3 regions of the Planomonospora corallina genome follow, and region 1 is predicted to be linked to each of the others. Evidence: riboswitches for the same ligand, from Rfam matches in the RefSeq annotation. Region 1 holds a riboswitch; each other region holds the start of a gene.
The links. A riboswitch is a leader RNA that binds a small molecule or an ion and turns the genes downstream of it on or off. The one in region 1 is predicted to bind cobalamin.

Region 1 (3,244 bases):
CTCCGGGAGAACGGCGTCGCGGCCGTCGTCGACGCGACGCATCCGTTCGCGTCGGGGATCTCCCGGAACGCCGCCCGGGCCTGCGCCCTGGAGGGGGTGCCCCTGCTCCGGCTGGAGCGTCCGGGCTGGGAGGCGGCGCCGGGAAGCGACTCCTGGAACTGGGTCGGCACCCATGAGGAGGCCGCCGCGACCGCGGCGCGGCTCGGGCGTGCGCCGTTCCTGACGACCGGACGTCAGACGCTCGGGTGCTTCCTCGGGCCGCTGGCGGAGGCGAGGGCGGTGGTGCGGGTCGTCGATCCGCCCGAGGTGGAACTGCCCCGGCCGTGGACGCTGCTGAGGAGCCGGGGACCGTACACCCTGGACGGCGAGCGGGAACTGCTGCGCCGGTACGGGTGCGACGTGCTGGTCACGAAGGACTCGGGCGGCGGGCACACCTGGCCGAAGATGCTGGCGGCCGGGGAGCTGGGCCTGGCCGTCGTCGTCGTGCGGCGGGAGAGCCGGACCGCCGGCGTGGACGTGGTCGGTGACCACGTCGCGGCCGGCGGCTGGCTCGCCGAGCGGGGGCTGGCCTGACCGGGGCGGGACCTCCCGGCGGGCCGCGCCCGCCGCTTCAGGCCCGGACGCTCTCGATGAGCTCCCGCCGGGCCGCCGCGGCCCGGGCGGTCCGCCGGACCAGCCCGCTGAGCACCACGGTGAGCGTGCCCCACAGCACGATCTGGGTGATCAGCGAGGAGAACCGGAAACTCCACAGGACGGTGGCCGGGAAGTCGCCGGGGATCTCGTCGAAGGCCGGCAGCGCCAGGCCGGCGGCCGTCACGAGGACGAGCCAGCCGACGGCCGGGACCACGGACGCGAGCCAGCCGTCTCCCCGCCTGGCCAGCCGGGAGCCGAGCACCACCGCGCCGACGGCGAGCAGCACCGAGACCGCCTGGAAGCCGAAGTAGGCGGCGGTGCGTGCCCCGATGGTGTCGCCGCTGCCCGTCGCGGGCGGGTTCGGCGGGTACTTGGCCCAGGTCGCGAGCGCGAACGCCACGAAACCCGCCACCGCGACGAGGGCCGTGGACGCGGCGGGGCTCAGCCGGCCGAGACGTCCGAGGGCGAAGGCCGCGGCGAGCCCGACGACGCCGCCCAGCGCGACACCGATGACGATGGTCGCGGTGGCGAGCCCGGCGGTGGACTGCTGCGCCCGGCTGACGCCTCCCTCGTCACCATGACTGTGACCGCCGTCGCGGGCGTCGTCGTGGTCATGGGCGTTGCCGTGGCCGTGCGCGCGGGCACCTTCCCCGTGCGCGTGGCCGGAGGCGGCGGCCTCCTCGAGGGCGATGGCGCTCTCGATGGAGGGTTCGCCGAAGACGTAGGCGGCGCCGAAGGCCAGGATTCCGGCGACGAATCCGGCGATCAGGCCATGGATGAGAAAAGTCCGAGGACTCATGTCCTGCTCCTGGTGCACGAAGGCGGCCCGGGCGCGCCTGGAGCGCCCGGGCATGGCGGCGAGCCGGTCACCCGGTGGGGCGCCGCCTCAGTGGCAGGGGTAGCCGAGCAGGTGACGGCCGTCGTGCACCCACTCGTGGACGTCGCTGCCGGCCAGGAGGGAGAGGGCGCCCTGTTCGGCGCCGACGAAGAAGACGGCGATGGCCGCCAGGAGCGTGAAGAAGAACGCCCACGGAGCCAGCGCGGAGAGGGGGAGCTTGGGGATGTCCAGCTCAGGGCCGGCCACGGATGCGTGCGACATGAGACCTCCGTCAAGGGATGCAGCGTCCCGCTGGATGGAACCCGCCCGGAGGGTCTGACTTCGCCGGAGAACGGCGTCACAGTAGCGCGACTGTGTCGGATTTCCACCGACTTCCTCGCGGACGATATAAAAAAATCTTACATTTTACCCGAATATTGGTCAATTACCCCAGAGGTGCTGTTCGCTGGGTGGCGCGCGCCGAGGGCGTGGCGGTGCACCGCGGCGGCGAACCGCCGGGCCATGGCCGGATGACCGGCCCAGTGCGTGTGCAGGTAGGAGGCGTGCACCGTCGGCGCCCCGCGGGGGCGGACGCTGAACCCCTCCGGGGAGCCGTCGACGACCCAGGCCGCGTCCCGGCCGGCGCCCGGTCCGGCCACGGTCCGGTGGAACTCGTGGCCCGTGACCCGGTCGCCCGCGCCGGCCAGCAGGGTGTCCCGCGGCGCGGCGGCCTCCCGGTACCCGAGGGTCAGCCGGGGGGACATCCGGGTCTCGCTCTCCAGCACGCCCACCATCGGCTCGCCGTCCAGGGCGCGGCTCAGGTAGAGCAGTCCGGCGCACTCGGCGACGATCGGGACCCCGCGGCCCGCCGCGTGCCCGACCGCCTCGCGCAGCGCGGAGTTGGCGCTCAGCTCGCCCGCGTGCACCTCGGGGAAGCCGCCGCCGAGATAGACGCCGCAGACGCCGTCGGGCAGCCCGGGATCGGTGAGCGGGTCGAACGGCACGACCTCGCACCCGGCCGCCCGCAGCAGCTCCTCGGTCTCGCTGTAGCGGAAGGTGAACGCCCGGCCGCCGGCGACCGCCACGACGGGCCGCAGCGCGCTGGGCGGCGGGCAGACCTCGGCCGCCGACCAGGGGAGGGCGCCGATCGGGGAGGCCCGGCGGGCCAGGGCGACGATCCGCCGGAGGTCGACCTTCGCGGCGATCCGCGCCGCCAGCCGCTCCAGGCCGGCGGCGGCGTCCTGCCGCTCCGCGGCGGGGACGAGCCCGAGATGGCGGGAGGGGACGGCGAGCCGCTCGTCCCGGTGGAGCACCCCCAGCACGGGCACCCCCGTCGGGGCGAGGGCCCGGCACACCTCCTCGGCGTGCCGCGCCGAGCCCGCCTTGTTCAGGATGACGCCGGCGACGTCCAGCTCCGGGCCGTAGGCGACCATGCCCTGGACGACGGCCGCGATCGACCGGGAGGCGTGGGAGACGTCGACCACGAGGACGACCGGGGAGCCGGTGACGGCGGCGACGTGGGCGGTGGAGGCGAAACCGTCCCCGCCGATCCGGCCGTCGTAGAGTCCCATGACCCCCTCGATGACGGCGAGGTCGGCGCCGCGCGCCCCGGCCAGCAGCAGCGGGGCCAGCAGGTGCTCGCCGACCAGGTGCGCGTCGAGGTTGCGGCCCGGCCGTCCCGTCGCCAGCGCGTGGTATCCGGGGTCGATGTAGTCGGGGCCGACCTTGTGCCCCGACACCGTGTGCCCGGCCGCGCGCAGGGCGGCCATGAGGCCCGTCGCGACGGTGGTCTTG
Region 2 (3,244 bases), on a different contig from region 1:
GTGGTCGCACGGGCGGTCCCCGGTACGGCGGCCGGGCCGGGGACAGAGGCGCGGATCAGGGACACGGACCGGGATCAGGGGCAGGTCAGGGGCACAGGCCGGAGTCAGGGGCAGGAGACGAGCTCCTCGGCCACCAGCCCGGCGCCGATCCCCATCAGCCAGACGTCCTTGGCGATCGCGTTGCCCTCCGGGGTGGGACGCAGGCTCCCCTCCTGCCGCAGTCCCGGTGTCTTGAGGTACAGGCCGAGCAGTCCTCCGGCGAAGGCCGTGAGCGCGAGGCCGGCCAGCAGCGACGGCACGACGGGGACGAGCAGCGCCGCGCCGAGCGCGATCTCGGCCCTGGACAGCAGCCGGGTGAACTCCTCGGGGTCCATGTCCGCGAGGAACGGGTAGGTCCCCGCCGCCATCCCGTGGAGCCCGGTGGCCGTCTCCCTGTCGGCGGAGCCCTTGGCCAGTCCCGAGTTCAGGATGATCGCCCCGGCGGCGGACCGGGCCGGGATCTGGTGGGCACGGGCCAGGATTCTCATGATCAGTCCTTCCGGTGGTGGATCGGACCCGAACCCCGTTTCCTACCCGCCCGCCGCTGCCCCTTCCGGTCCCGCCGGTAGTGCTTTGCGAGATCCCCCTTGACCGACCTCCGCTCCCGGCTCCCACCGCCGGCCCGGCCGGCGGCCGGTCAGACCGGGGCGTTCCAGGTGAGGATCACCGGCCGGCCGTGCTCGAAGCCGAGACGCGAGTAGGTGCCGGTGTCCAGCCGGAGGAAACGGCCCTCCTCGGGATCCTGGCCGATCCAGCGGGCGGCCAGGATCCGCAGGTAGTGGCCGTGGGCGACCAGCGCGACCGCGCCGGTGGCCGCCCGGGCGCGCTCGAGGACCCGGTCGGCGCGGGCGCCGACCTGCGCGATGCTCTCGCCGGGGTGCGCGGCGTCGCCGGGGACGACGCCGTCGCGCCACAGGTACCAGTCGGGGCGGGTCTCGCGGATCGTCGCGGTGGTGATGCCCTCGTAGCCTCCGTAGTCCCACTCCCACATGTCCGGGTCGGTCTCGTAGCGGTCCAGCCCGGCGAGCTCGGCCGTCCGGCGGGCCCGCAGGGCCGGGCTGACCAGCACCAGGCCGAAGCGCCTGCCGGAGATCAGCGGGGCGAGCGCCCGCGCCTCGTCCTCGCCCCGGAGTGTCAGCGGCATGTCGGTGCGGCCGGTGTGCCGCCGGTCCCGGCTCCACTCGGTCTCGCCGTGCCGGAGCAGAATCATCTCGTCCATGGTGGGTCCATCATGCCGTCTCGGCTCCCGCGGACCCCGGGCGAGGGTGCCTCCGGGCCTCCGCGCGCCCCGGGAGCGCCGCGGTGACAGGGGTGCGGGAGGGGTGCGGCAGAGGTGCGGTCCGGCCGGCAGGCCGGTCAGACGCGTCCGGATGCCGGGGGAGTTGGTACCGTTTGTCCGACGCGCAGTGTGTAGCGAAGTCCGGTGCGAGTCCGGCGCTGTCCCGCAACTGTCATGGCCTCCGGGCCGAGCCAGGTCGCCTGCCACCGCGCCGACGCCGTCGACCCTCGCGGAAAAGGGTGGCCCGTCGCGTTCTCGCGGGTCCTCGGTTCCAGCAAGTGAAAGGACCTCCCCGTGCGGCCCGTACGCACCGCCTTCGCGGGCGCTCTCCTGGGTGTGCTGACCCTGGCCGGTTGCGGCCAGAGCGCCACCACCGCCTCTCCGAGCACCTCCTCTTCCTCCTCCGGAGCTCCTTCCGCCGCCGCGCCGGGCTTCCCGGTCACGGTCGAGGCGGGCAACGGCTCCGTCACCATCGGCGCGCGGCCCGAGCGCATCGTCTCCCTCTCGCCCACCGCCACCGAGGCCCTCTTCGCCGTCGGCGCCGGGTCCCAGGTCGTCGCGGTGGACGACCAGTCCAACCACCCCGCCGAGGCGCCCAGGACCGACCTGTCCGGCTTCAAGCCGAACGCGGAGGCGGTCATCGCGCACAAGCCCGACCTGGTCGTGCTCGCCACGGACACCGACGGCATCGTCGCCAAGCTGACCAAGGTCGGCGTCCCGGTGCTGCTGGAGCCCGCCGCCGCCAAGCTCGACGACGCCTACGACCAGATCGCCGACCTGGGCGCGGCCACCGGCAACGCCGCCGGGGCCGAGCAGGTCGTGGCCGGCATGAAGAAGAAGATCGAGGAGGCCGTGGCCGCCGCGCCCAAGGACGCGAAGCTGACCTACTACCACGAGCTGGACACCACGCCCTACTCGGTGACCTCCACCACCTTCGTCGGCCAGGTCTACTCCCTGTTCGGCCTGACCAACATCGCCGACAAGGCCCCGGACCTGGCCGGCGGCTACCCCAAGCTCTCGGCGGAGTTCGTCGCCCAGGCCGACCCCGACCTGATCTTCCTGGCCGACACCAAGTGCTGCGGGCAGTCCGGGGAGACCCTCGCCAAGCGCCCCGGCTGGTCCAAGCTCTCCGCCGTCACCGGCGACCGGGTGATCGCCCTCGACGACGACATCGCCTCCCGCTGGGGACCGCGCGTCGCCGACCTCGTCCAGCAGGTCGGCGAGGCCGTGGGCAAGGCCGCGGCGAAGTAGGTGACCCCGCCGCCCCGCCGCGCCGGCGCGGCCGGCCGCACCGAGGACCGGGTCCCGGCCGCGGGGGAGGACCCGGTCCTCCCCCGCGCCGACGGGTCTCCGGCCGCGGATCCCGCAGCGCCCGCCGAGCTCGCAGAGCCGGCAGCCTGTGGGCCTTCGGCCGCGGAGCCCCCAGCCGGCGGATCTTCCGCCGGTGGGTCTTCCGCCGGCGGACCTTCCTCCGGCGCCCCGCGGCGGGCGGCCGGGCTGCGGCCCGGGCCGCTCGCGCTCGCGCTCGGCGCCCTGCTGGCCGCCGTGGTCGCCGGGCTGCTGGGCGGAGCGGCCGGCATCACCCCCCGGCAGGTCGTGCTGCAGCTGGCCGACTGGCTCCCGCTGGTCTCCGCCGACGCCGGGCTCACCCCCGTCGAGCAGAACCTGCTGCTGGAGCTGCGCCTGCCCCGGGTCCTGCTCGGCGCGGTCGTCGGCGGCCTGCTCGCCCTCGCCGGGGCCGCCTACCAGGGCGTGTTCCGCAACCCGCTCGCCGACCCCTACCTGCTGGGCGCCGCCGCGGGCGCCGGGCTCACGACCACGGCGGCGATCGTCTTCCTGGAGGGGAACGACGTCTCCCTCGTCATCCCGGTCGCGGCCTTCACCGGGGCCGTGGGCGGCGTGCTGCTCGCCTACGCCCTGGGCAAC
Region 3 (3,244 bases), on a different contig from region 1:
GCAACCATCCGGGCGGCGCCGGGGCCGCCGCCCTCGCCGCCCTCGCCGCGGCCGGCGGTCCGGGCCTGCCGTTCGCCCGGGGCGGCGGCCTGCTGGTCGCAGGGATGCCGCTGGTCGCCGGAGCGGAGATCTCCGGCGCGGTCGACCTGGCCGGGGCCACGACCCCGCTCGCCCGCCTGGTCGGCGAGCGGGCGGTGCTGGCCGTCTCCGCCGGCTCGCGGCTGCGCTCCTTCGAGGACCTCGCCGGCGGGCTCCGGCGCGACCCGGCCGCGCTGGCGGTCGGCGGCCGGGCCCTGGGAAGCCCGGAGCACATCCTGTACGGAATGATCGGCAAGTGCCTCGGCGTGGACGCCCGGCTGCTCGACTACGCCGCCTACGCCACCACCGCCCAGTCCGTCGAAGCCCTCCACGCCGGGCGGGTGGCCGCCGTCCTGGGGCCGGTGCGCTCCCTGGCCGGCGAGATCGCCGCCGGGCGGCTCCGGCCGCTGGCGGTCTCCGCCCGTGAGCGGATCGACGGGATCGAGGCTCCGGCGCTCATGGAGCTCGACGTCCGACTGGAGTACAGCGACTGGCGCGGGGTGCTGGGCGGGGCGAAGATGGGCGCCGGGGACCGCGAGTCCGCCGTGGCGCTCTGCGACCGGATCGACGCCTCCCCGCGCTGGCGGGAGCTGTGCGCGGCGCACGGCTGGGAGCGTCTCTACCTGAGCGGGGACGACTTCCGCCACTGGCTGTCCACCGAGACCGAACGCACCCGGGGGGTGCTCTACGAACTCGGACTGCTGCGCCCCTCCGACACAAATTGTAGGGCCGGTTGCGTGATCCGCCCCTAGATGTAGGATCCTCCTCGTTGCTGGTTCGCCCCGTCGCGGGGCGAGGCAAGAGGGAACCCGGTGCGATTCCGGGACTGCCCCGCAGCGGTGAACGGGAACGACCGCCGTCAGTCGAGCACTGGGGAGACCTGGGAAGCGACGGCCAGTAGGAGAACGCGAACGCGACGCCCGTGAGTCCGAAGACCTGCCGGTGACGCGTGGCAGGGGAGCCGGGTCCGGCTCCCGCGGGAGGCCCGGAGCGGCCCCGCGGGAGCGCGGTGGCCGCGGCCGTCCCGCCACGGAGACAGTCCAGGGCCTCGAGGGAGGGCCCGCGGACGAGGCGGACCCGCATGCCCGAATCCGGCCACGGATCCGCCCTCCGACGCGTGCCGTCCCGCGAGAGCCGTACCCACGGGGAACGCAGCAGGCGAGGGATGCACGTGACACAGACCATGGACGGCACCGTGACCGGGGCGGCGGACGGCGCCACCGCCGCCGGCGGCGGCGCGGAGGCCCGGCGGCTGGCCATCGAGGAGGCCGCCGCCCGGGTGATCTCCGACCCGGAGAACTCCCGGATCGCCGCGGCCCTGCTGGACGGGCTGATCGCCGAGGAGGCCGCCGGGCACGGCGTGCGGACCTTCTCCGAGTCCGTCGCCGCGACCCACGCGGCCGGGCTGGTCGCCGACCGGCTGGCGGAGTTCGTCGCCGCCCACGCCGCGGAGCTGGACGCGCTGGTCCGCGAGGAGACCCGTTTCGAGTACTTCGGGCTGCGCACGGTCTACGACCGCTACCTGCTGCGCCACCCCGAGACCCGCAAGGTCCTCGAGCGCCCCCAGCACTTCTTCCTCCGGGTGGCCTGCGGCCTGTCCGAGACGGTCGCCGAGGCCGCCGAGCTGTACGGGCTCATGACGAGCCTGTCCTACCTGCCCAGCTCGCCCACCCTGTTCAACTCCGGCGCCCGCCGCCCGCAGCTGTCGTCCTGCTTCCTGCTCGACTCGCCCCGCGACGAGCTGGAGGCGATCTACGAGCGCTACGGGCAGGTGGCGCGCCTGTCGAAGTACGCCGGGGGCATCGGCGTCTCCTGGAGCCGGGTCCGCTCCCGGGGCTCGCTGATCCGCGGCACCAACGGCCACTCCAACGGGATCGTGCCGTGGCTGCGCACCCTCGACGCCAGCGTCGCCGCGGTCAACCAGGGCGGCCGGCGCAAGGGCGCGGCCTGCGTCTACCTGGAGACCTGGCACGCCGACATCGAGGAGTTCCTGGAGCTGCGCGACAACACCGGCGAGGAGGCCCGGCGCACCCACAACCTCAACCTGGCCAACTGGGTCCCCGACGAGTTCATGCGCCGGGTCGAGGCCGACGCCGACTGGTCGCTGTTCGACCCCAAGGACGTCCCGCACCTGGTCGACCTGTACGGAGAGGCGTTCGACGCCGCCTACCGGGCCGCCGAGGCCGCCGGGCAGGCCGTGCGGAGCATCCCCGCCCGCACCCTCTACGGCCGGATGATGCGCACCCTGGCCCAGACCGGCAACGGCTGGATGACCTTCAAGGACGCGGCCAACCGGACCTCCAACCAGACCGCGCTGCCCGGCAACGTCATCCACCTGTCCAACCTCTGCACCGAGATCCTCGAGGTCACCAGCGACGCCGAGACCGCCGTCTGCAACCTCGGCTCGGTCAACCTGGCCGCCCACCTGACCGGCGGCGGGGCCGGGGACGGGGCCGGCGGCGGCCTCGACTGGGCCCGGCTGCGCCGTACCGTGCGCACCGCCGTGCGCTTCCTGGACCGCACCATCGACCTGGGCTTCTACCCCACCCCGGAGGCCGAGGCCGCCAACCGGCGGTGGCGGCCGATCGGGCTGGGCGTGATGGGCCTGGCCGACGTGTTCTTCGCACTGCGCCTGCCGTTCGACTCGCGCGAGGCGCTGGAGCTGTCCACCCGGATCGCCGAGGAGATCGCGCTGGCCGCCTACGCCACCTCCGCGGACCTGGCCGCCGAGCGGGGCCGCCACCCCTCCTACGGCGCGACCCGCGCCGCGGCGGGCGTGCTCCACCCCGACCACTACGCGGGCAGCCACGGGGCGGGCCGCTCCGCGGAGTGGGCCGCGCTCCGGGAGCGGATCGCCGGGACCGGCCTGCGCAACTCGCTGCTGATCGCCATCGCGCCGACCGCCACCATCGCCTCCATCGCCGGCTGCTACGAGTGCGTCGAGCCGCAGGTGTCCAACGTCTTCAAGCGCGAGACCCTGTCGGGGGAGTTCCTCCAGGTCAACCGGTATCTCGTCCGCGACCTGGAGGAGCGCGGCCTGTGGACGGAGGAGGTCCGGGACGCGATCAAGCGGGCCGACGGCTCGGTCCAGGACATCCCGGGGATCCCCGGCGACCTCAAGGTCCTCTACCGGACCGCCTGGGAACTGCCGCAGAAGGCGCTGATC

Region 2: it holds a riboswitch for cobalamin, as region 1 does, so the genes downstream of both, ACFOWE_RS15165 (ABC transporter substrate-binding protein) here and ACFOWE_RS12120 (CbtB domain-containing protein) in region 1, are expected to answer to the same signal.
Region 3: it holds a riboswitch for cobalamin, as region 1 does, so the genes downstream of both, ACFOWE_RS00945 (ribonucleoside-diphosphate reductase subunit alpha) here and ACFOWE_RS12120 (CbtB domain-containing protein) in region 1, are expected to answer to the same signal.

The regions. Positions count from the first base shown of each region.
Region 1 covers NZ_JBHSBM010000016.1:208,635-211,878, forward strand. The annotation lists gene ACFOWE_RS12110 (cobalt-precorrin-6A reductase) at 1-573, shown strand, start outside; gene ACFOWE_RS12115 (CbtA family protein) at 611-1,432, opposite strand; gene ACFOWE_RS12120 (CbtB domain-containing protein) at 1,520-1,732, opposite strand; adenosylcobalamin (AdoCbl) riboswitch at 1,750-1,868, opposite strand; gene ACFOWE_RS12125 (cobyrinate a,c-diamide synthase) at 1,870-3,244, opposite strand, start outside.
Region 2 covers NZ_JBHSBM010000017.1:432,542-435,785, forward strand. The annotation lists gene ACFOWE_RS15155 (hypothetical protein) at 105-527, opposite strand; gene ACFOWE_RS15160 (histidine phosphatase family protein) at 677-1,258, opposite strand; cobalamin riboswitch at 1,406-1,540, shown strand; gene ACFOWE_RS15165 (ABC transporter substrate-binding protein) at 1,613-2,569, shown strand; gene ACFOWE_RS15170 (FecCD family ABC transporter permease) at 2,855-3,244, shown strand, end outside.
Region 3 covers NZ_JBHSBM010000005.1:55,813-59,056, reverse strand. The annotation lists gene ACFOWE_RS00950 (Bug family tripartite tricarboxylate transporter substrate binding protein) at 1-830, shown strand, start outside; cobalamin riboswitch at 835-1,036, shown strand; gene ACFOWE_RS00945 (ribonucleoside-diphosphate reductase subunit alpha) at 1,250-3,244, shown strand, end outside.